2 regions of the Collinsella sp. TM04-29 genome follow, and region 2 is predicted to be linked to the other one. Evidence: riboswitches for the same ligand, from Rfam matches in the RefSeq annotation. Region 2 holds a riboswitch; the other holds the start of a gene.
What was found. A riboswitch is a leader RNA that binds a small molecule or an ion and turns the genes downstream of it on or off. The one in region 2 is predicted to bind thiamine pyrophosphate.
Positions count from the first base shown of each region.

Region 1: linked by a shared signal. The riboswitch ahead of thiC (phosphomethylpyrimidine synthase ThiC) and the one ahead of thiM (hydroxyethylthiazole kinase) in region 2 are both predicted to bind thiamine pyrophosphate.

Region 1 covers NZ_QSPW01000001.1:1,193,026-1,204,022, reverse strand. Annotated here, with positions in the region: gene DXD39_RS05445 (DUF47 domain-containing protein) at 108-731, opposite strand; gene DXD39_RS05440 (inorganic phosphate transporter) at 799-1,848, opposite strand; gene DXD39_RS05435 (hypothetical protein) at 2,098-2,436, shown strand; gene DXD39_RS05430 (Bax inhibitor-1 family protein) at 2,521-3,216, shown strand; gene DXD39_RS05425 (TIGR02452 family protein) at 3,354-4,484, shown strand; gene DXD39_RS05420 (GDSL-type esterase/lipase family protein) at 4,563-5,222, shown strand; gene DXD39_RS05415 (pentapeptide repeat-containing protein) at 5,308-5,913, shown strand; gene thiD (bifunctional hydroxymethylpyrimidine kinase/phosphomethylpyrimidine kinase) at 6,059-6,889, opposite strand; gene thiC (phosphomethylpyrimidine synthase ThiC) at 7,070-8,404, opposite strand; TPP riboswitch at 8,396-8,512, opposite strand; gene DXD39_RS05400 (hypothetical protein) at 8,575-9,096, shown strand; gene DXD39_RS05395 (YaaA family protein) at 9,120-9,929, opposite strand; gene DXD39_RS05390 (aminopeptidase) at 10,033-10,997, opposite strand, start outside.
Region 2 covers NZ_QSPW01000004.1:85,838-96,834, forward strand. Annotated here, with positions in the region: gene DXD39_RS08210 (5-methyltetrahydropteroyltriglutamate--homocysteine S-methyltransferase) at 1-426, opposite strand, end outside; gene DXD39_RS08215 (LysR family transcriptional regulator) at 582-1,478, opposite strand; gene DXD39_RS08220 (HAD-IIB family hydrolase) at 1,489-2,397, opposite strand; TPP riboswitch at 2,561-2,671, shown strand; gene thiM (hydroxyethylthiazole kinase) at 2,723-3,562, shown strand; gene DXD39_RS08230 (thiamine-binding protein) at 3,566-3,907, shown strand; gene DXD39_RS08235 (thiamine phosphate synthase) at 3,904-4,599, shown strand; gene DXD39_RS08240 (patatin family protein) at 4,762-5,631, opposite strand; gene DXD39_RS08245 (EAL domain-containing protein) at 5,956-8,673, shown strand; gene DXD39_RS08250 (diguanylate cyclase domain-containing protein) at 8,798-10,330, shown strand; gene DXD39_RS08255 (flavodoxin family protein) at 10,442-10,997, shown strand, end outside.

The DNA of each region.
Region 1 (10,997 bases), on a different contig from region 2:
TAAGGCGAAGGGCCGGCCACGGTTTACTTTCGAACGACTCTGCAAAGCAGCCGGAGTGAGAAAGCAAACCGTGGCCGGCCCTTCGCCGCCGGGACACGTACCCCCAATTAACTGTTCTTCATGACGATCGAATCCACGACATCGGCCACATTCTCGCAGCAGTCGGCGCAGTACTCCAGGAAGGCGTACACGTCACGCCAAGCGATGACCTCGAGCGGGTCCTTGCCGTTAACGTGCAGGTTACGCATGGCGTTGATATAGAGCTCGTCGGCCTCGGACTCGATGGTGTTGATCTGGATGACGAGCTCGCGCAGCGTCTTGGACTTGCGGTAGTTGGGCAGCTCGACCATCAGGTCCTTCATGGCGCGGCAGGCGTCGGTCACCTTGTGGGCGATCACGATGGCATCGGGATGGATGCTCTGGATGTTGGTGAAGTAGACGCGCTGCACGACGCCCTCGATGCGGTCGAGCACGGTGTCGAGCGAGCAGCTCATCAGGTCCAGATCCTCGCGCTCAAGCGGGGTGATAAAGGCGGTGAGCAGGGCGTCCTCAAGCTCATGGTGCTTCTTGTCGGCCGCATGCTCGATCGCGTGCATCTTGTCGAGCATATCGTGAATCTTTGCGGGATCGAAGTTCTCGAAAATCTTGGTAAGCAGCTCGGCGGCCTGGACGGCGAGGTCGGCGCAGGCGACGTAGTTGTCAAAGTAGAACGAATCGGGTTTCTTTGCCATGAGTGGGTCCTTTCGAGGCGAAGACGGGTGGGCGAGGTGTTACGGTCCGGATGGACGTTCGGTTTGACTAGATGAACATCATGAACAGCTTGGCCATGACAAAGCTGATGAGTCCGCAGGCGGGGAAGGTGAAGAACCAGGTGAACATCATGTCCTTGACGACGCCGAAGTTGATGGCCGAGAGGCGTTTGACGGCACCGACGCCCATGATGGCGCAGGTCTTGATGTGCGTGGAGGACACGGGGATGCCGGTAAGGGTGGCAAGCAGCAGGTTCGCGGCACCCGCCAGGTCGGCGGAGAAGCCCTGGTACTTTTCGAGCTTGACCATGCTCTGGCCAACGGACTTGATGATGCGCTCACCGCCCACGCTGGTGCCGATACCCATAGTGGCCGAGCACAGCAGCATAATCCAGATGGGGATGCCGGCATCGCCGACGCTAGTCTGGCCGTTTGCGAAGGCTACGCCTAAAAAGAGCACGCCGATGAACTTCTGTCCATCCTGCGCGCCGTGCATAAAGCTCATGGCCGCAGCGCTCGCAATCTGAGCGTATTTAAAGAAGACGTTGGCACGTCGCCTGTTGGCGGCGGCGAAAAGAATCGAGACGAGTTTGCACAGGACCCAGCCCATGACAAAGCCCAGGCCGATGGAGAGTGCCAGGCCGTAGATGACCTTCATCCACTCGTGGACGTTGACGCTGCTCGCGCCGCCGAGGGCGATAGCGGCACCGGTCAGGCCGGCGATAAGGCTGTGGCTTTGCGAGGTGGGGATGCCGAAACGCGATGCTGTGGCGCCGTAGACGACGATGGAGAACAGGGCCGCGCACAGGCAGGCGAGCGCCATGGTGCTGTTTCCGCCAAAGTCAACGATATGCGAGATGGTATTGGCGACGCTCGCGTTAAAGTGCGTCATGATGAGCACGCCGAGGAAGTTGAATGCGGCGCTCATGAGAATGGCGGCGCGGGCGGGCATGCAACGCGTAGTGACGCAGGTCGCGATGGCGTTGGGCGCGTCGGTCCATCCGTTGACGAAGATGGCGCCCAACGCGAGGATCACGGTGACGGCAAGGACTGGGTTCGACACAATTTGGCCGAGGAAGGTTGAGAACGTTACGTCCATATATGGGCTTTCTCGAAGTTTGCAGGCACGTTACAAAAACATGATAAATCGTATCACCTCCTGCGGGTTTCTTTGCCGAGTTCTGATGGGAGAAGTAATTTTTTGGCACTAAAATTGAATATTAGCCCTGTTGACCGCGGGTGTTCTTTTTGCTATCACGCCATGCGGACACGTGCGATTGCTACGACACTCCAAAACCACAGTCTGTTCGCTTTACAATATGCAAACATGCGTTCGATAATAGGAGACATGGAATATCGACAGACAGATGGCAAAACTCGGCGCGTGCACAAGCAGTATGTGGACGTTGTGGCTCGCATCCTCGCGGGCGGACAAGTCGTGCCGGTCACCGTCTGCTGGGTCGACGGTCGTTGCTTTACAATTGACGAGATTGTCTCGTCCACGGGCTTTGGCTTAACGGTTCACGGTGTTCGTACGGCAACGTATAAGGTTCGTTTTGGCGGGCATGCGACCGAGTTGTATCTGGAGGACCAGGCGTGCGGACGGCCGGACGGCTCGCAGGCCCACGTGATGCGTTGGTGGGTCTGGGCGTTTGATCGTACGCTTGAGGGCGAGCGCCGTAGGTAAGGACGCACGGCGTTCGGGTACAATGACAGGAATCTTGTCAGCTACTGCGCCGTTATTTGTGGCGCTTTTTGAAAGGACGAACCTATGAACGATATCCAGGGCTATCAGAACGGCCCCGTCGAGAGCGGCGCAAGCCGCGCCAAGGAGATGTCGCCGCGCGCGTACAACCTTGTCATGTCTGCCCTGATCTTTTTGGGCTTTTGCGCCATGGGCGCCGGCGCCTACTTTACGAGCACCATGGCGTTTGCCCGCATGATGATGAGCGGCGCCGCTTTGCCGCTGGTCTTTGGCTCGTTTATTTTGACTATCGTCGGCATTGTCATGATGTCGGCTGCCGCGGGCAAGCAGTCTGTGGGCCTGTCGCTCACGGGTTACGTGATCTTTGCGAGCACCTTTGGCCTGACCGCGTCGTTTGGCCTTGCCAACTACGACCTGCCCACCATCAACACCGCCTTTATCGCCACCGCCGCCATCACCTTTGTCTTTGGCGCGCTGGGCGTGACCTTCCCCAAGTTCTTCCAGCGCGTGTACGGCATCGGTTTTGGCGTTCTGCTTGCCACGATCCTGGTCGAGATCGTGCTGATGTTTATGGGTGTTTCGCAGTCTATTACCGACCTGATCGTGATCGTGGTGTTCGCCGGTTTTATTGGCTACGACACCTATGTGGCCACGACGGTGCCGCCCACGCTGCCCAACGCCGTGCTCATGGCGTCCAACCTGTTCGTGGATATCATCAACGTGTTCCTGCGTATCCTGAATATCCTTGGTCGTCGCGACTAGCGGCGAGTTGCAGCGGTGCTCGCCGCGTGCGTAAATCAATGCGAAAGGCGGTCCTTCGGGGCCGTCTTTTTTGTACGTGGCGGGGTATCATGGATGGGAAAAACCGAAAGCGGCAGCGACAGGAAAGGTGACCACTCATGGCAGATGTCGACAACAGGAACCGTAACCGCAGGCCCAACCGCGCGGGACAGCCCAACCCCAAGCGTGAGGCTCGCGCAAAGGCTGCCGAGCGCCACGTGGCGGCTGTGTCCGAGGCGTGTGCCAAGGATATCGAGCGCTCGCTTGCCGGCGTTCGCGAATTCGACGGTATGCCTGCCGGCTTTGTCGCGGCGATGAAGGCCAAGGCCCAAGCGGCTGCGGCTGCCGAGGAGCCGGTTGCCGAGGAGTCTGAGTCCGCCGAGGTCGAGGCCGCTGAGGTTGCGTCCGTCGAGACCGAGGTCACGGACGAGTCTGCGCCTGCCGAGGAACCCGCAGAGACCGAGTCCGCGCCTGCCGAGGAGCCCGCTCCGACCCTGCCCGAGGTCACCGTGCTTGATGCCTCCGCCACGCAGGCCATTCTGGACAACGGCCGTGGCTATGCGCAGTTTTGCGACATGGCAGTGCTCGCCTTTGCCTCGTTCACCAACCCGGGTGGCGGCTACGTCCAGGGCTATCTGGGCCAGGAGGCTACGCTCTGCGCCGATTCGTATCTGTACAACGTGCTCGACAAGCAGCGCAAGTGGTATGGCGAGAACCGTCGCCGCAATATCAACTGCGAGCTCTACCGCAACCGTGCGCTGGTAGTGCCTGCGGTGCGTTTTGACCGCAACCACGTGCATGCGTATGCCGATGTCATCGTGGCCGCCGCGCCCAATGCCAAGCGCGCACGCCAGGAGTACCGCGTGAGCGACGATGCGCTGCTGGACGCGCTGCGCGACCGTATCCGCTTTGTGCTCGCCATCTGCGACGAGCTGGATCGCGAGAAGCTCGTACTGGGCGCTTGGGGCTGCGACAACAACGGTTTTGATGCCGAGGCCGTGGCCGAGATTTTCCGCAAGGAGCTCGCATCGGGCGACTTCAAGGTCAAGCAGGTCTTCTTTGCCGTGCCTTCTACGCGCTGGGATGAGGATTTTGCCAAGTTCGAGCACGTGCTGGCAAACTTCCCCGAGCGCAACGAGGAGTCCTATGCCCAGGTTGCCGCTCGCGCTGCGGCAGCTCGCGCCGCCGAGCAGGCCCAGGCTGCTACCGAGGATGATGAGGACGAGGACGATTGGCGCAAGTACCTGTAATCGGTACGTGCTGACAGATAGGTCGAGCCGACGGGAGAGGCTGCTTCCGTCGGCTTTTTACTGAGCGAGGGGCTTACGATGAAAAACGTTCTATGCTTTGGCGACAGCAACACCTATGGTTACGATCCGGCGGGCATGCGCGACGGCACCGCGGTGCGCTATGCGCAGGATGTGCGCTGGTGCGGCGTGGCCCAACGTGACTTAGGCGAGGGCTGGCATGTAATTGAAGAAGGCCTCAACGGCCGCACGACGGTACGCGACGACATGTGCCATCTGGACACCAATCTTAACGGCATCCGCGCACTTCCGATGCTGCTCGAGGCCCATAAGCCGCTGGACGCCATTGTGATCATGCTGGGCACCAACGACTGTAAGACGGTCTTTGGCGTGACAGCTTCCGATATCGCCCGTGGTGCCATGGCGTTGATTCGCGCCGTCCGTGCGTTTGCCTGGACCGATGCCGCGCCCTGCCCACGCATCCTGCTGATGGCTCCTATCAAGATCAAGCCGCAGATCGCCGATGTGTATATGACCGACTTTGACGAGCATTCCGTTGAGGCATCTGAGCATTTTGGCGAGTACTATGCGCACGTGGCCGAGCAGTTTGGCTGCGACTTTTTGAATGCCGCCGAGTTTGCCGAGCCGGGCGATATCGACTATCTGCATATGATGCCCGAAAGCCACGAGAGCCTGGGTCACGCCGTGGCAGCCAAGCTCAAAGAGATGCTCGGTGAGTAGCACGGCCCCAAGCCACCGCAAAGGGGACAGGCACCTTTGTGGTGGTTTTGCCCGGGTAAACGAACGGATTGGCTGCCATATGGGCATGGACGAGCTCATCGACCTCTTTGCCGAGGGCGATGAGCTCGTCTCCAATACCGCTTTTGAGGATTTGGATCTTGCCTACGACGTGGCGAACGGCGCGACCTTCGATGGCGTTGTGTTCCGATCTTGCGAGTTCGATAGCGTTGACTGGAGCGGCTCGACGTTTCGCGACGTGGTGTTTCGCGGTTGCCGCTTTATCCGCTGCAACATGGAAGGCTGCTGGCTCAGCCGCTGCGACTTCGTTGACTGCTCGGCACCGGGACTCAACTTGCTCAAGGCGCGCCTGTCGAGCGTGTCGTTTGGATCGTGCGATTTGAGCTATGCGAACCTTTCGGAGGGACGCATTGGCCCTATGACAGCATGCGATACACGTCTGAGAGAGGCTGCGTTTCAGGGTGCCAAGCTGGGTCAGATACGCCTGGATGGCTGTGACCTGACGCGTGTTGATGTGTTCAAGACGTCGCTTTCCGGCGTTGATGTGTCGCGCTGTACATTTGCAGCGCCCGTTGTTTCGGGCGATTACCATGAGCTGCGTGGCCTGACGGTCAATGCCGAGCAGGCGCTGGCACTCTCGGGTTTGTTGGGAATTCAACTCGCCGACGACTAGACGCCCCGGCCCTTTGCTCGACCGCTATCTAAAATCAAACCGTCGCAACATCCGATGATTTTTCGCGTTTGCACGATTTTCATCGAATGTTGCGACGGTTTTTGGTGCAAGGTAGCCTGTCTCTTTTTGGCAGGTTACTGGCTATTTAGTACTGCCACATGTGGTTGACAGGGCCGGAGCCTTTGCCCATGTTCAGGCCGGCGGCCAGAGCGCCTGTCAGGTATGCCTTGCCGGCGTTGACGGCATCGGCAAGATCCATGCCCTGGGCCAGCGCGCAGGCGATGGCGGACGAAAGCGTGCAGCCGGTGCCGTGTGTGTTGTCGGTCTCGATGCGCTTGTGGCGGAACCACGTGGTGAGCGGATCGCCCAGATGGTTGCCCTCGTCATCGAGTGGCGCGGGTTCGGCCAATACATCGTTGGCCTCGTTGACAAGATGCCCACCCTTAACGAGGGATGCGCAACCAAAGCGGCGGGTGAGGAGCATGGCAGCATTTTGCTGTGTGCGCTCGGAGTCGACCTCGTAGTCAAGCAGGGCCATGGCCTCGGGAATATTGGGCGTGATGACGGTTGCAAGTGGGAACAGGCGGCGGGTGAGCGCCTCGGCGGCATCTTCGGCAATCAGCCGTGCGCCCGAGGTGGCTACCATGACGGGGTCGACGACCACGTTTGTCGCGTTCCGGGCGCTCAGGCGGTCGGCGATAACCTCGATAATCTCGGCAGAGGAAACCATGCCGATCTTGACGGCGCTGGGGCGGATATCGTCAAATACGGCGTCGATCTGCGCAGCGACGATATCAGGGGAGATATTCTGCACGGCGGTGACACCGAGCGTGTTTTGTGCGGTGATGGCGGTGATGGCCGTCTCGGCATACAGGCGGTGCGCCGTGATGGTCTTGATGTCGGCCTGAATGCCGGCGCCACCGCTGGAATCGGATCCTGCGATGGACAGGACGGCAGGTACCTTACTGCGATCCATGTTTGCTCCCTTGTTCGGTCGGAATCAAATGGGTCTTTAAGCCAGCATTATAAAGATGCCCGGGCCGACTCTATGTCGAACCCGGGCGGGCGATGCAATCTTTACGCAAATGTAAGCAAATGTTCACACGTCAACAACGGTCGACGTCGCGGTGCTTCCAAAAGCAATCGTGGCGACGAGTTAGTCCTCCATGCCGAGGTCGATTGTCGTGCCCTCGAACACCTTGTTGACAGTGCGGACGGCGCACATCTTGCCGCACATGGTGCAGGTTCCCTCAGTGGCGGCGGGGGATTCCTCGTAGCGCTTCTTGCCGGTGACCGGGTCGAGGGCGCACTTCCACATGGCGTCCCAGTCGAGCTTGCGGCGTGCCTGGCCCATCTTGTCGTCCATGTCACGGGCGTGCGGTACCTTCTTGGCGATGTCGGCGGCGTGTGCGGCAATCTTGGTGGCCATGAGGCCATCGAGCACGTCCTGGGCGTTAGGCAGGCATAGGTGCTCTGCCGGTGTCACGTAGCACAGGAAGTCGGCGCCGGAACTGGCGGAGATGGCGCCACCAATGGCGGCGGTGATGTGGTCGTAGCCTACGCCGATATCGGTCACCAGCGGCCCCAGCACATAGAACGGGGCGTTGTGGCACAGGCGCTTCTGCAGCTTCATGTTGGCTGCGATCTCGTCGAGCGCCATGTGACCCGGGCCTTCGACCATAACCTGGACGCCGGCGGCCCAGGCGCGCTTGCACAGCTTGCCCAGCTCGATCATCTCGGCGGTCTCGGTTGCGTCGTTGGAGTCGTAGAGACAACCCGGGCGGCAGGAGTCGCCGAGCGAGATCGTCACGTCGTATTCGTGGCAGATCTCGAGCACCTCGTCGTAGAACTCGTAGAAGGGGTTCTCGTTACCGGTGACCTCCATCCAACCAAACAGCAGCGAGCCGCCGCGGCTGACGATGTTCATGAGGCGGCCAGTCTCCTTAAAGGTCTTGATGACCGACTTGTTGATGCCGCAGTGGATGGTCATAAAGTCCACGCCGTCCTCGGCGTGCGCGCGCACGACCTCGAGCAGGTCGTCCTTGGTCAGCTTGACCAGCGGCTTTTCCATGTAGCCGATGGCGTCGTACATCGGCACCGTGCCCACCATGAGCGGCGTCTCGTCGATGAGCTGCTGGCGGAACTGGCGCGTCTTGCCCGAGTTGGAGAGGTCCATGATGGCGTCGGCGCCAAAGTCCTCGGCGATCTTGACCTTCTTCCACTCCTCGGCGGCATCGGCCTTATCGCCCGAGATGCCCAGGTTGACGTTGACCTTGGTGGAAAGGCCCTCGCCGACGCCAAAGGCGCGCATGCCCTTTTTGATATGCACGATGTTGGCGGGGATGGCGATGCGGCCGTCGGCCACGCGCTCGCGGATGTACTCGGGGTCGCGATGCTCGCGCTCGGCGACTTCTTTCATCTGCGGCGTGATTTGCCCGGCGCGGGCGAAGTCGATTTGCGTGACGAGCTTGGGCTCGGTCTGTGTGCTCATTGGCACGGCTCCCTTCGTTGGCATTACCCATATCAGGTTTGCGGGTCAGGGCGGGCGCGCCCAATCTCAGCCTGCCGTCTTGTCCTGCAAGCTCCCCGTTATGTCATGGGCTCAAGTATAGCCTGAATGGGTACGATTGGGCCAACGAGCATGTCCGTGGGGAGGCGAACATGGAAGACAAGCATCTATATCGAGAGACACAATGGGATGTATCGGCCGAGGAAAGCCGTGCGCACCATGGCCTTGTCGCGATTGGTTTTGCGGTGCTTGCCGTGCTGGTGATTGCCTTTTGTATCTGGACGCTTGGCGGTCGCGGCGGCGCTGCATGGGAGTTCGAGGCTGATGATAGTCTACCGATTATGACGATGAGGAGTACTGGCGGTAATGCCAATACGCTCGCCGTTCCGGGCGATTATTGGTATCCGCGCGACGAGTTTGTGCAATTGCAACTGAGTGGCGGATCCATTCCGGGCGAAGAAATCGAACGCGTGACGTTTGATGCGACGCTCAAAACGCTGACGGTCGAGCTCAAAGATCAAGGGGATGTGCCCACGACGATGGATATCGCGCTGACGGAATGGCGCCTGGAGCCCCCGTCGGGCGTCAAAGTATCCGACGTAGAGCACGTTAAGATTACCTACCAAGATGGCTCGACGAGCGAGATTGCAAAGGCCGACGGCTTGGCGGAGTAACGGGGTGTTTGGAAACGGCGGGTCTATTGTGCCTGCGCGTTCATGAAAACCAGGGTGTTTTTGTCTGAAAGCTCGGGGATGTGCCGATAGCCGATGTTGAATGCGGTAAGTTCGCTTGCATCCTCGAGCTTGTTTTCTGCCATCCACCGCACCATGGAGCCGCGCGCCTTTTTGCTGGCGGTCGACCGTTGGATGGGCTTGCCGTTGCGGATACCCTCGCCAAAGAGGCATGTGACGGCCGTGGCGTCGCCCGCGAGGTGGGGCAGAACGGCTTTGGCATACTCTACGCTGGCGAGGTTGACGATCGTGGTGTTTGAACCTGCCGGGGCGATAGCCCGTGCGAGCTTGTCGCCCCAAAACGCGTAGAGGTCTCGGGTATCGTCGACGGCAAGCTTTGCGCCCATCTCCAGCCGATACGGTTCGACGGCATGAAAGGGGCGAACGCACCCGTAGAGGCCGGAGAGGATCCATAGATGGTCTTGCAGCCATGTGAGCTGCGCGGAATCCATCACCTCGGGCGCCATGCTCTGGTACTGAATGCCGTGATAGGACATGATGGCAGGGGAGATGCGGCGGGCGAGTGCGGGATTGTCGAGATCGCCGTTATTCAGGATGGGCCGGAACTCATGCAGGGTGTTGAGGCAAGGCCCCAGCAGTTTGTCACTCACGTTCCATAGCGCCTGCAGGCTGTCGCTGCCTTCATTCCGCTCGATATCTAGCAGTGCGCGGTGGAGGCGAGCCGTCTCGCGCGCAAAGGGTGGAATGCCCAGGACTTCAAAAGCATCTTGGGCCGCGCGCATCTGCTTGGCGGGCGAAATGACGACCTGCAGCATGGACTCTCCTCTGCCAAAAAGGAAGTTGCGGTGGAATACGGTCTGTTTTGGCCGTTTATGGGCCAGGTTAGTCTGTATTTCACCGCAACTGATGAAGGGTTGGTTACGCGCGCTCGATGAAGGCCTTGTAGCCGCGATAGGCCTCGTAGATATCGGCCTTGTTAGCGACCTCCCACAGGGCGTGCATGGACAGGACGGCAACGCCAGAGTCGATGACGTTCATGCCGTACTTAGCCATGATGTATGCGATGGTGCCGCCGCCGCCCGCGTTGACGCGACCGAGCTCGCAGGTCTGGAAGTCCACGCCGGCCTCGTCCATGATGTCGCGGATGAGGGCCACATACTCGGCGTCGGCGTCGTTAGAGCCGCCCTTGCCGCGGCTGCCCGTGTACTTGTTAAAGCACAGGCCGCGACCCATAAAGGCTGCGTTCTTGGTTTCGAACTTGCCGGCGTAGCCCGGGTCGAAGCCGGCGGACACGTCGGAGGAGAGCATGCGGCTGCGGGCGAGCGCGCGGCGCAGGGCCAGCGGGCTATCCTCGCCGGCGAGCGTCATGATCTCGGCGACGGTGTTCTCGAAGAAGCGGCTCGTCATGCCGGTGGCACCCACGGAACCGATCTCCTCCTTGTCGACGATGAGTGTGATGCTCGTGCGCTCCACATTGGCCACATTGATCTGGGCGAGCATGGACGGATAGGCGCAGACACGGTCGTCGTGGCCATAGCCCAGAATCATGGAGCGGTCGAGGCCCATGTCACGGGCGGGGCCGGCGGGCACGACCTCGATCTCGGCGGAGAGGAAGTCCTCCTCCTCGACGTCGTACTGCTCCTTGAGGATATCCAGGAACATCTGCTTGACGGGCTCCTTGGGAGCGTCCTTGTCGTCCTCGTCAAACTTGACGGGGCGGCCGCCCACGATCACGTCGAGGATCTCGGCGTCGACGGCGTCCTTGGCGGGCTTGGCCATCTGCTCGCTCGAGAGGTGGATCAGCAGGTCGGAGATGGTAAAGACCGGGTCGTCGGCCTTGTCACCGATGTTGATGTCGACGGTGGTGCCGTCCTTTTTGCAGA
Region 2 (10,997 bases):
CGGAATGGTCTGGCGTGCAACGTGGCCCTCCCCCTCGAGTGCCTTGACAAACTTAAAGTGCTCGACGAAGGGGTGGTTCTCGCCGCTGATGGGGCCGGTCACCACGGCGGTGTCAGCCGTGGTCTCCTCGTCGTGGAACATATAGCCCGTACGCGAGGTGCGGCGTTCAATGCCGTTGAGCCCCCACATAAAGTCGAGGTGCCAGTAACTGCGACGAAACTCGCCATCGGTAATCACTTGCAGGCCAGCGGCCTTTTGCTTGTCCACCAGTTCGCGAATAGCCTCATCCTCGACAGCCTTAAGCCCCTCGGCATCAAGCGTGCCTGCCGCATAGGCAGCGCGGGCATCCTTTACGGCCTGCGGACGAAGAAAGCTGCCGACGATATCAGCGCGAAACGGCGCGTTCGGTTGAATTGAAGTGCTCATAGATATCTCCCTTTGCATTGGTTGCTTTACTGGAACAGAGTATGAGCGCTCATATAGCCATCGTAAAATATACGTTTATAACAGTTTGATATAGATGCTTCCTATATCAGTTGGGACTGCCATGAAGAGATTTGACCTGTGCAGGACGCAGCAGTCTAGATATGCTGACGGATCGCGTCGATATAGGCTTGACCGTAGCGCGTAAGCGTCGTGTTCTTGCGCGTGATGATGCCGATCTCCATGTACTCATCCACATCGAGCGGAATCGAGATAATGCCGGGGCCGTTGAGCTCGTGGCTGATCACGCCCGAGCATACCGTGTAGCCGTTGAGGCCCATGGCCAGGTTGAACAGCGTCGCACGGTCGCGCACGCGGATATTCTTGCGACGCTCAAACGTCGAGGTCAGCTCCTCGGAATAGTAAAACGAGTTGTAACTGCCCTGCTCGTAGGACAGGAACGGGTAGTCTTCCAAGTCCTCGAGCGTCACGCTGGAGCGGGCCGCCAGCGGATGGTCGGCACAGACGAAGACATGCGGCGTGGCGCAGAAAAGCCCCTCGAATACGAGCTCGTTGGCCGCCAGCATGCGCTCGATAACCTCGCGGTTATGCTCGGATAAGTACAGGATGCCCAGTTCGCTTTTCATATGCGCGACGTCCTCGATAATCTCGTGAGTCTGCTCCTCGCGCAGGGTAAAGTCATAGCGCGCGGCATCGAACTCACGGATCACATCGACAAACGCGTTGACGGCAAAGGAATAATGCTGGCAGCTCACACTAAAGTGCGGCACCTGCTCGGACGCGCCCTTGTACTTGCCTTCGAGCAGATCCGCCTGATCGAGCACCTGGCGCGCGTAGCCCAAGAAGGTCTCGCCCTCCTCGGACACAATGACACCCTTGTTGGTGCGCTCAAAGATGTGCACACCCATCTCGTTTTCGAGATCGCGGATCGACGCGGTAATCGAAGGCTGCGACACAAAGAGCCGGCGCGAGGCCTCGGTGATGCTGCCGCATTCGGCAACTTTGACGACATACCTGAGCTGTTGAAGCTTCATGATGGCCTCCCTAGACGTCCGCGAAACCCGAACCCGCCGCATCTGCCTGACGCATAAACGACGGCATCTCCCCCGTCGCGGCGCAGGCGGCAATCTGATGCAGAGCCCCGGCAACCGCATCGTCTGCCGCAGCGCCGATATGCCAGCGCGCGGCAGCCGTGACGGCCTCGTTGGCATTGGCGACTGCAACGGAGTTGGGGACGGCACCGATCATGGGCAGGTCGTTATCGGAATCGCCAAATACGGCCACCTCGTCGGACGTCAGGTCCAAAGCGCGCGCCAGCTCCAGCGCAGCGCAACCCTTGTCCCAACCTGCTGGAAGAATGTCGAACAGGCGCACACGATTGTTGGGAAACACGAGCGAGAGTTCCGGCACCTCAGCGGCAACGCGCTCGCGTAGCTCCGCGAGCTCCTCACGCGAACGAGCACTCCAGATATTCGCCTTGAACACCGACGCGTCATCGACGACAGGACGGCACGGGGCCTCTTCGCCCTTGAGCCATGCGTTGCCGCCCGACTCCATGGCGCGGCGCACGCGCTCGGGGTCGCTCGTCACACAATAGGCATCGTTGCCCCAAAAGTCATCACCCAGGCCGTAGACCTTCAGATACGTATCGTCGGTCTCTTGCTCCAAGTAGTCAGCCAAGCGCATAAGGGCGGCGTTGTCGGTCGCATGCGAGGCTACCACCTCGCCGTCCACAAACATGACCTGGCCGTTGCAGAACGCGCCGGTCGAGAAGCACTCGGCGCGATTGCGGAACATCCAGCCCATCGCGGAGGGTTGGCGACCCGAAACCGGGCCAAAGTGCAGACCCGCCGCCTGCATGGCATGAATGCCCTCGATGGCGTAGTCGCTGGCGCCGTCATGCCCGGCTGGAATCAGCGTATCGTCCATATCGGTCAGCACAAGTTTAATCATAAGGCCCCCTCGGTCATTCTTAATCCCGTCTATTGTACCGACCTGCCAAAAAGAGACAGGTTTATATTGGCAGGTTTTATCTGGGAAAACGCAGCGCCCCTGTTGCCACCTGCCAAAATAAACCTGTCCCTTTTTGGCAGGTGCGCTAGTATAGGGAACAACAGATTCGATGCGGGAGTGCCGGCGGTGCAAACCACAAGGCTGAGAGGGCATGGGGCCCAATCCTTTGAACCTGTCAGTTAATGCTGGCGTAGGGAGCATGCCGCCTTTGCAGGGGCGCTGTCTATGCACAGCGCCCCTTTTCTATGCCAAGGAGGCATGTGCAGTGATTGATTCGGAACAGCTTAAGCAAAATGTGGTCAAGGCCGTGGAAGAGATTCGCGCCACCAATCCGATGGCCGGCTCCATCACCAACACGGTGACGATCGACTTTGTCGCCAACGCACAGCTCGCCGTGGGCGGTTCGGCCGCCATGGTTTATCTACCAGACGAGGGCGAGGCACTCGTTGCCGGCGGCGGCGCCATCTATCTCAATATGGGCACGCTCTTCCCCATCTACGAGCAGACGATTCCCCGCGCGGCCAAGGCGGCACACCACGCCGGCAAGCCCTGGGTGCTCGATCCGGTGGGCCTGGGCATCGGTAGCCTGCGCACCCAGCTGGTAAACGAGCTCAAGCAGTACAAGCCCGCCATCGTACGCGGCAACGCCTCCGAGATCATCGCGCTCGCCGGCCTGTGGGGTCTTGGGGGCGAGGCAGCCGATCTGAGCCGCGTGCGCGGTGTCGATACCACCGACACGGTCGATGCCGCCCGCGATGCCGCCGTAGCGCTCGCCCGCTACACTGGCGGCGCCGTGGTGGTCTCGGGCGAAGTCGACCTGATTACCGACGGCACGACCGTAGCCAAATCCCACGGCGGCAGCCCGCTCATGTCAAAGATTACCGGCTGCGGTTGCTCGCAGGGCGGCGTGCTAGCCGTGTACGCCTGCGCTGCCGATCCGTTTACGGCAGCCGTCTGCGGCACCGCCGTCTACAACGTAGCCGGCACGCGTGCCGCCGCTGTCGCCGATGCCCCGGCAAGCTTTAAGGTCGCCTTTATCGACGAGCTCTACCGCGCAACCGCCCAGGACATCGCCGATAACCGACTCGAGCTCGAGGAGGCATAAGCCATGTCCGAGCCCGCAACCAACGCCGGCATGAACACGCTCGTCGCCGTGGCCATCGCCCCGTGTGGCACCGGCGATGAACTGTCCGCCGAGGTCGCTGAGGTCGTGCGCGTCATTCGCGAGAGCGGCCTTCCCAACCGCACCACCTCGATGTTCACCGAGATCGAGGGCGACTGGGACGAGGTCATGCAGGTCGTGCGCGACGCAACCTTTGTGTTAGCGAGCAAGGGCATCCGCACCGAAGTCGTGCTCAAGGCCGATATTCGACCCGGATTTACCGACACCATGACTGGCAAGCTCGAGCGCATGGAAGCACAGATCAAGAAACAGGAGGAAGCACGATGAGCATCCGCGACAACCTTGATATCTCGGCCTATCTGGTACTCGGCCCCGAAAACACGCTCGGGCGCCCCGTGGGCGATGTAGTGGCCCAGGCACTCGACGCCGGCTTTACCTGCATCCAGGTGCGCTCCAAGGTGGCAAGTGCCCGCGAGATCATCGCGCTGACCGACGACGCCGCACAGGCTATCGCTCAGGCCGGCAAGACCGGTCAGGTCGCCTTGCTGATTGACGACCGCCTTGACTGCGTGCTCGCCGCGCGCGAGCAGGGCATCGCTGTCGACGGCGTGCACGTGGGTCAGAGCGACATCCCCGTCGAGGTCTGTCGCAAGCTGCTGGGCCCCGATGCCATCGTGGGTCTTTCGGCCCGTTGCGAGGAGATGCTCGAGTACGTCAAGACCGCCGACATGAGCCTGGTCGACTACCTGGGCATCGGCCCGCTCCACGAGACCGAGACCAAGCGCGACTGCGGACGCGCGGCCGACGGCTCCATCATCACCAAAAGCTTTGAGGACCTGGCAGCCCTCCATGCGGCAAGCCCCGTGCCCATCGTGGTGGGCGGCGGCGTTAAGACAGCCGACTTGCCGCAGCTCAAGGCCACCGGCGTCGACGGCTTTTTCGTGGTGAGCGCCGTCTGCAGTGCCGACGACCCCCACGCCGCAGCCAAGGAGCTCGTCGATACCTGGCAGCAGGCATAAGCCTAGACCGAGCAGTTGCTCCGCAGTCCCATATCTTCAATAGCGGAAAGCGCATCCCAGTTTGGACGTCCATTCTGGGATGCGCTTTCCGCATAGAGGACCAGCGGGAAACTACGTCCCAGTCTGAGCGCTGATTACGGGATGCAGTTTCCGGCGTAGTCCCTACCCCGCCAGATACGCTTCCAGCGCGGGCAACGTCGCCTCCGCATCGCGACGGCCGATCTGGTAGATGCGCTCGAGTTCATCGGGCTCGCGGCACAGCGACGGCACCTTCACCGATTCGCTCGGCCGCACCACAAAGATCTCGCCAGCGGCTTCGCGACGCGCCAGGTCATCGAGCGTGGCATTGTAGACCTCGTGCCGATGCTCAAGCGCCGCAACAAACTCCGGATAGTGACGATACACGCGACGCAGCATAGGCATCACGCTATTGGGCTGCTTTACAAAGCCCGCCGGCTGCGTCAGCACCACCACGTTGCGGTCATAGCCTTGCTCAAACAGCCAAGCGCTGGGAATGGAATCGGCAACACCGCCATCCAAGTACTTACGACCCTCGATGGCAACAGGACGCGTCGCCACGGGAATCGCCGACGACGCCCGGATCCACTCAATATCGCGCTCGTCGCCATAGGGCAGGTCATGGTAGACGGCCTCACCCGTCTTAAGATCGGTACATACGCACGTAAACCGCATGGGGCAGGCGCGATATGCCTCCAGATCGATGGGATCGCGCTCGATGGGTACCTCATGATAGGCAAACTCGGCATTGAACATATCGCCGGTTCGCAACCAGCTCGTCACGCTCGCATAGCGCTTGTCGGCGCAATAGGCCTTGTTGTAGCGAATGGCGCGGCCGATCTGGCGCGATTTAAAGTTGTAGCCAAACGCCGCGCCCGCCGAGACACCCACCATATGGTCGCAGGTTAAGCCGTGCTCCATCCATACGTCGAGCACGCCCGCCGTATACATACCGCGGTAGCCGCCTCCCTCGAGCGCAAGCCCCACCGTGCGCGTCGTGTCTGGCTGTGCCATGCGACCATCTCCGTTCCCGTGTTTTAAAGCGGAACAAGTATACCCGCCAACATATATCGACTCAGTCGCATTTATATCGAGCATCGCATCGTCACGCTACCGATTGGCGAATAATAGCCGCCCGCGGCAGGGGCACCCATATACAATCCTCTATTGTTGTTTATACTACTCAATAGTTATCAGCAGCGAACACGGACCGACATATTAAACCAGCGACGCAGCAAGGCGGGGGCCTGGATACACGCAAAGCGTTGAGCAGCAACGCGTGTGTACAACGAGCTCGCCCGACGCAATACACCCCGACCTCAGGAAGCCGCTTACAGCATGGATATCGCCAGCAATTACACCGAGACGCTCGAAAAGACCATCCGTGACCTTCTCGAGCGTCAGGACGATCTGATCAGGACTGCCTTTACCGACGAGCTCACCGGTCTTGGCAACCGCGGCGGCTTTACCCGTTCCCTCGAGGAAATCTGGGAGCAGGAATTGCCCGTAACCATGGCGTTTATCGACATCGATAACCTTAAGCACTGCAACGACATCTTTGGACACGACGAGGGCAACCGCTATATCTTGCAGGTGAGCCTCTATCTCAAGCTGTATATGAAGGTGGACGAGGCGGCATTTCGCCTGGGAGGCGACGAGTTTGCCATCCTGTCCACAATCGCGACCGAGGATGACCTTGCCGAACGTCTGGAGCACTGTCGAGAGGTCCTGCTCAAAAATAACGATTCCGAGATGCCTCACTCGTTTAGCTACGGAGTGTCACACGCCGACCCCGCCCTGGGCGAAGCCTCCAATCGCATGACGCTCGATGCCGACCATCGCATGTACGACTACAAGCTGCGCCATGCCGTGCACCTTGATCGACGCAATATCACGCAAGTCCACGCCGACGATTTCGAAGTAAGCGATCGCATTTTCGACGCCCTTTCGATGCTCAACGAAGGCCGCTATTTCTTTATCGAGAACCTGGACAAACATCGCACCCTTTGGTCACAAGGCGCTATGCGCGACCTTGGCCTTCCTTCGGAGCATATAGACAACTGCCACGATTACTGGAAAACGCGCGTCCATCCCGATGACCTCGAGGCCTATAGCGACGATATCGACCAGATCTATAACGGCTCCAAGCACCGTCGCGTCATGCAATACCGCGTACGCAACGCCGCCGGCGACTACGTTCTCTGCCGTGCTCGCGGGTTTCGTATCGACGGCGACGGAAATGTCCCCTCGCTCTATGTTGGCGAGCTCGTCAACCACTCGCTTGCCGAGACCGTCGACGCCGCCACGGGCCTTGGAACGCAGCGCATGTTGCTCAACGCTATCGATGCCTGCCGTCGCGACTGTTGCGAGACGGGGCTTATAGCGGTGCGCGTTCGCGGCACGACAAAGCTCAACGAGCTTTACGGAGCCGAGGCTGTCGACAACATGCTCGCCGAATACGCAGGCCGCATGTTGTCGATCACCCGTGGCAGGAGTCGCGTCTACCGCTCACGAAGCGTCCAGTTTGTCGTGCTCAGCAACGATTTGGACCATGAGGCGTTCGAGCAACTGGTCCATCATCTAAAAGAGGCCGTTTTCGCTCCCGTTCGAATCGCGGGCGATACCATTACTCCCGTCTGTCTTGTCGTCCCGGCCTTCTACGAGCGCCTAGCCAACCAAGCGACCGCCGTTTTAGGCGAACTCGACCGTCGCCTTCGCACGGCCGGCGGACTTGTTCCCAACGACAGCCTCCCCATACCCGAGATAGAGCGCAAAAGCGCCATCGCCGAGCGCATCGATATGCTCACGGGCCTCTGTCGACCCAGCGAGTTTATGCGACGCGCCAACGCATTTCTCCAGACAAGGCGCGACGGCGCTTGGTGTATCGCCACCGTCGACATGGGGCACATGCGACTGTTCAACGAATGGCACGGACAGGCCGAGGGCGACCGCATGCTCGCCGACGTGGGCACGGTCCTCAAGGATATCGAGAATGCCGACATGGGCGTCGCAGGATACTGGGGCCAAGACGACTTTTGCATACTCATCCCCTTTGAGCACGACACCGTCCATCAAATCTATAACAGCGTTCGCGAGGCCGTGGCCAAGCATGATGACGGCGTGGGTTTCTGGCCGTCCATGGGCGTCTACCCCATCGACTCCAACGAGGAAATCACTATCGATGCGCAGGCCAAGGCCATGTTTACCAATCGGCGTGCAAAAAACGACTTTAAGGAGCGCATTGCCATTTTCCGCCCCGAGGAGTACGAGCGCGAAATCTCGTTCCACCGCACGCTGACCGAATTCCAGTATGCGCTCTCAAACGGCCGCATTACCTACTACTTGCAGCCCCAGGTCGACATGGAAACCGGCGAGATCACTGGCGCCGAAGCGCTCACGCGCTGGATTGACAAGGATGGCTCCCTCATTTCACCCGTCACCTTTATCCCCGCTCTCGAGGAAAGCGGTTTTGTGGTGACGCTCGACAAATACGTTTGGCAGGGCGTTGCCTCGTGGCTGCGCGGGCGCATCGATCGAGGGCTTCGCGTGGTTCCGATCTCGCTCAACGTGTCGCGCGTGGATATCCTTGCCTGCGACGTTGCCGAGCATATGGGGGCACTCGCCGACCAATACAATCTGCCGCCCGAGCTCATGCGCATCGAGATCACCGAGACGGCTTATACGGGAGAGTCCGAAGCTGTGGATAAGCTGACGGCCGACCTGCACAACCGCGGCTTCTCGACCTACATGGACGATTTTGGCACCGGCCAGTCCACGCTCGCGATGCTCAAGAACGTCAACGTCGACGTCATCAAGCTCGACCGCACGTTTGTGCCCGTCGACGGCGATCAAGGCCGCAGCGTGCAAATCATTTCATCAATGCTCGAGATGGCGCAGTCGCTCCATCTGCCCGTTGTGATCGAAGGCATCGAGACAAATGAGCAGGCAAACATGCTACGCCAAATGGGCGCCCGCTACGCTCAGGGCTTCCTCTACTACCGTCCCATGCAGGCGGAGGATTTTGAGGCACTGCTCGACGGTGGCGACAGCAACTAATACGCTCGTGCGCAAACGCCACCGTCGAGGGAGCGTTTGTTCCCATGAGCTAACTAATACCCCAATCTAAACCGAATTGGGAGTAAGATACAAACCATTGTTCCATCCAAGGAGGTCATCCATCATGAACGAGTCGTATCGCCTGGGCGAGCAATCAATCATCGCTCATCTTCAGCGACTTGCGAACGGGGCCTCAACCACCGAGCTCGATGTTGCCGCGCTGCCCCCGGAGTTGCGTGCCATTGGTGAGCAACTGCAGAAAACGCTCGCCATCCTGCAACAAGAACGCGAGCTGCTTGAGCACGGCGCCTATATCGACTCGCTCACCAATCTTGGCAACCGTGGCGGGCTCGACCGCCATGTCGATCAGCTCTGGCGCAAAGGCACCCCCTTCACCTGTGCCTATATTGACATCGATCGCCTCAAGCATTGCAACGATAAGTTTGGCCACGCCGAGGGCAATCGCTACATTCTGAGCATCTGCCGCGCACTCACCGAGACCATGGAGCACGATGAGCTGCTGTTCCGTATCGGTGGAGACGAATTTGTACTTATATCCCCCACGACAGACGAAGCCGAGCTCGAGCAGCGCCTGGAGCGGACGCGTGCCAATCTTATCGAGGCAACATCGGACGGCAAGGCGCCCATGATCGCCAGCTTTAGTTTTGGCTGCTCGCGCGTCGACCCGCTTGCAGGCGATACGCGTCGCCAGATGACAAAGGACGCCGACCGCAAAATGTATCGCTACAAGCTCATGTACCGTGTGCAACAACCGGAAGAAGGCGATGCGCCGCAACGCCCGGTCACCGAACAACCCCCCCCCTGCAACGACCGAGTGTTCCAAGCGATCTCCATGAGCTCCGAGACACGCTATCCGTTCATCATTAACCTCGACACCGGCGAATCGCAATGGTCGGTTAATGCCGTGCGCGATTTTGACCTACCTTCCCAGCATCCCTACAACTCGCTCGATATATGGCTTGCCCGTGTTCACCCCGAGGACCGCGACAACGTACGTGCCGAGCTCGATATGGTGGTAAACGGCACGTGGCACTTCCACTGCATGCAGTATCGCGTCATGAATACCGCCGGAAAATACGCGCTTTGCGACTGCACGGGTTACCGCCTGGACGGCACCGATACCGAGCCCAACATGTATGTGGGCATTGTCACCAACCGAAGCTTGGCAGATACGACCGATTCCGTGACCGGTCTGGGCGATATCCACGCCCTGGTCAACGCCATTGGCGAGATGCGTCGCGTGGCACGAAACGCGGGCTTGATCGCCATTAAAATCGACGAAATCGCACAGGTCAATGCCCGCTTTGGCTTTGATGCAGGCGACCGCGTTTTGGCAGAAAGCGCCGCCTGCCTCATGGATTGCTCGCGCGGCAAGGGTCGTCTGTTCCGCTCGACCGGACCGATGTTCGTGGCGCTCTTTGACGAGCTTGATCCCGAAGAGACCGACGCGGTTGCAGACGAAATCGAACGGTTCTTGGGATCGCCCGTGCTCCTTGGCTCATTTGAATATCAGCCGCCCCTTCGCGTGGCAACGCTTCATCTGGACGCCGTCGACCGACAACCCGTTTCCATTTTGAACGAACTTAATGCGCTGATTAGAGAGGCGCCACAGGTACCGGGCACCAAGCTGGACTAGCGTTATGGGGCGCGATGCGAAACACAGCCCGTTTCGCATCGCGCCCCACGCCATCTGCCCGCTCGTGCGATAATCCTCCGCAGAAGTCACCGACAGCAGAGGGAGTTAGTGATGAAGGTTCTTTTGGTCAATGGCAGCCCCAAGGCAAACGGCAACACCGCCCGCGCACTCGCCGAGATTGCCGAGCAGCTCAACGCAGAGGGCATTGAGACGCAGGTGTTTCAGCTGGGCGCCAAGCCTATTCGCGATTGCATCGGGTGCGGCCAGTGCGGCAAGCTCGATTGCCGCTGCACCTTTGACGACGACATGGTCAACGAATTGATTGCAGCTGCCGAGCAGGCAGACGGCTTTGTCTTTGGTTCGCCCGTCTACTACGCGCACCCCAGCGGACGTATCCTCTCTGCCCTCGACCGTGCATTCTATGCCGGCAGCAAGGCCTTTGCGCACAAGCCGGGCGCCGCTGTCGCCGTTGCCCGTCGCGGTGGCACGTCGACCACCTTCGATGTGCTCAACAAATACTTCACCATCAACCAGATGCCCGTGGTGGCATCCACCTACTGGAACAACGTCTTTGGCGCCATGCCGGGCGAGGCCGCCCAGGACGCCGAAGGCCTTGCCACCATGCGAAACATCGGCAAAAACATGGCCTGGCTGCTGCGTTGCATCG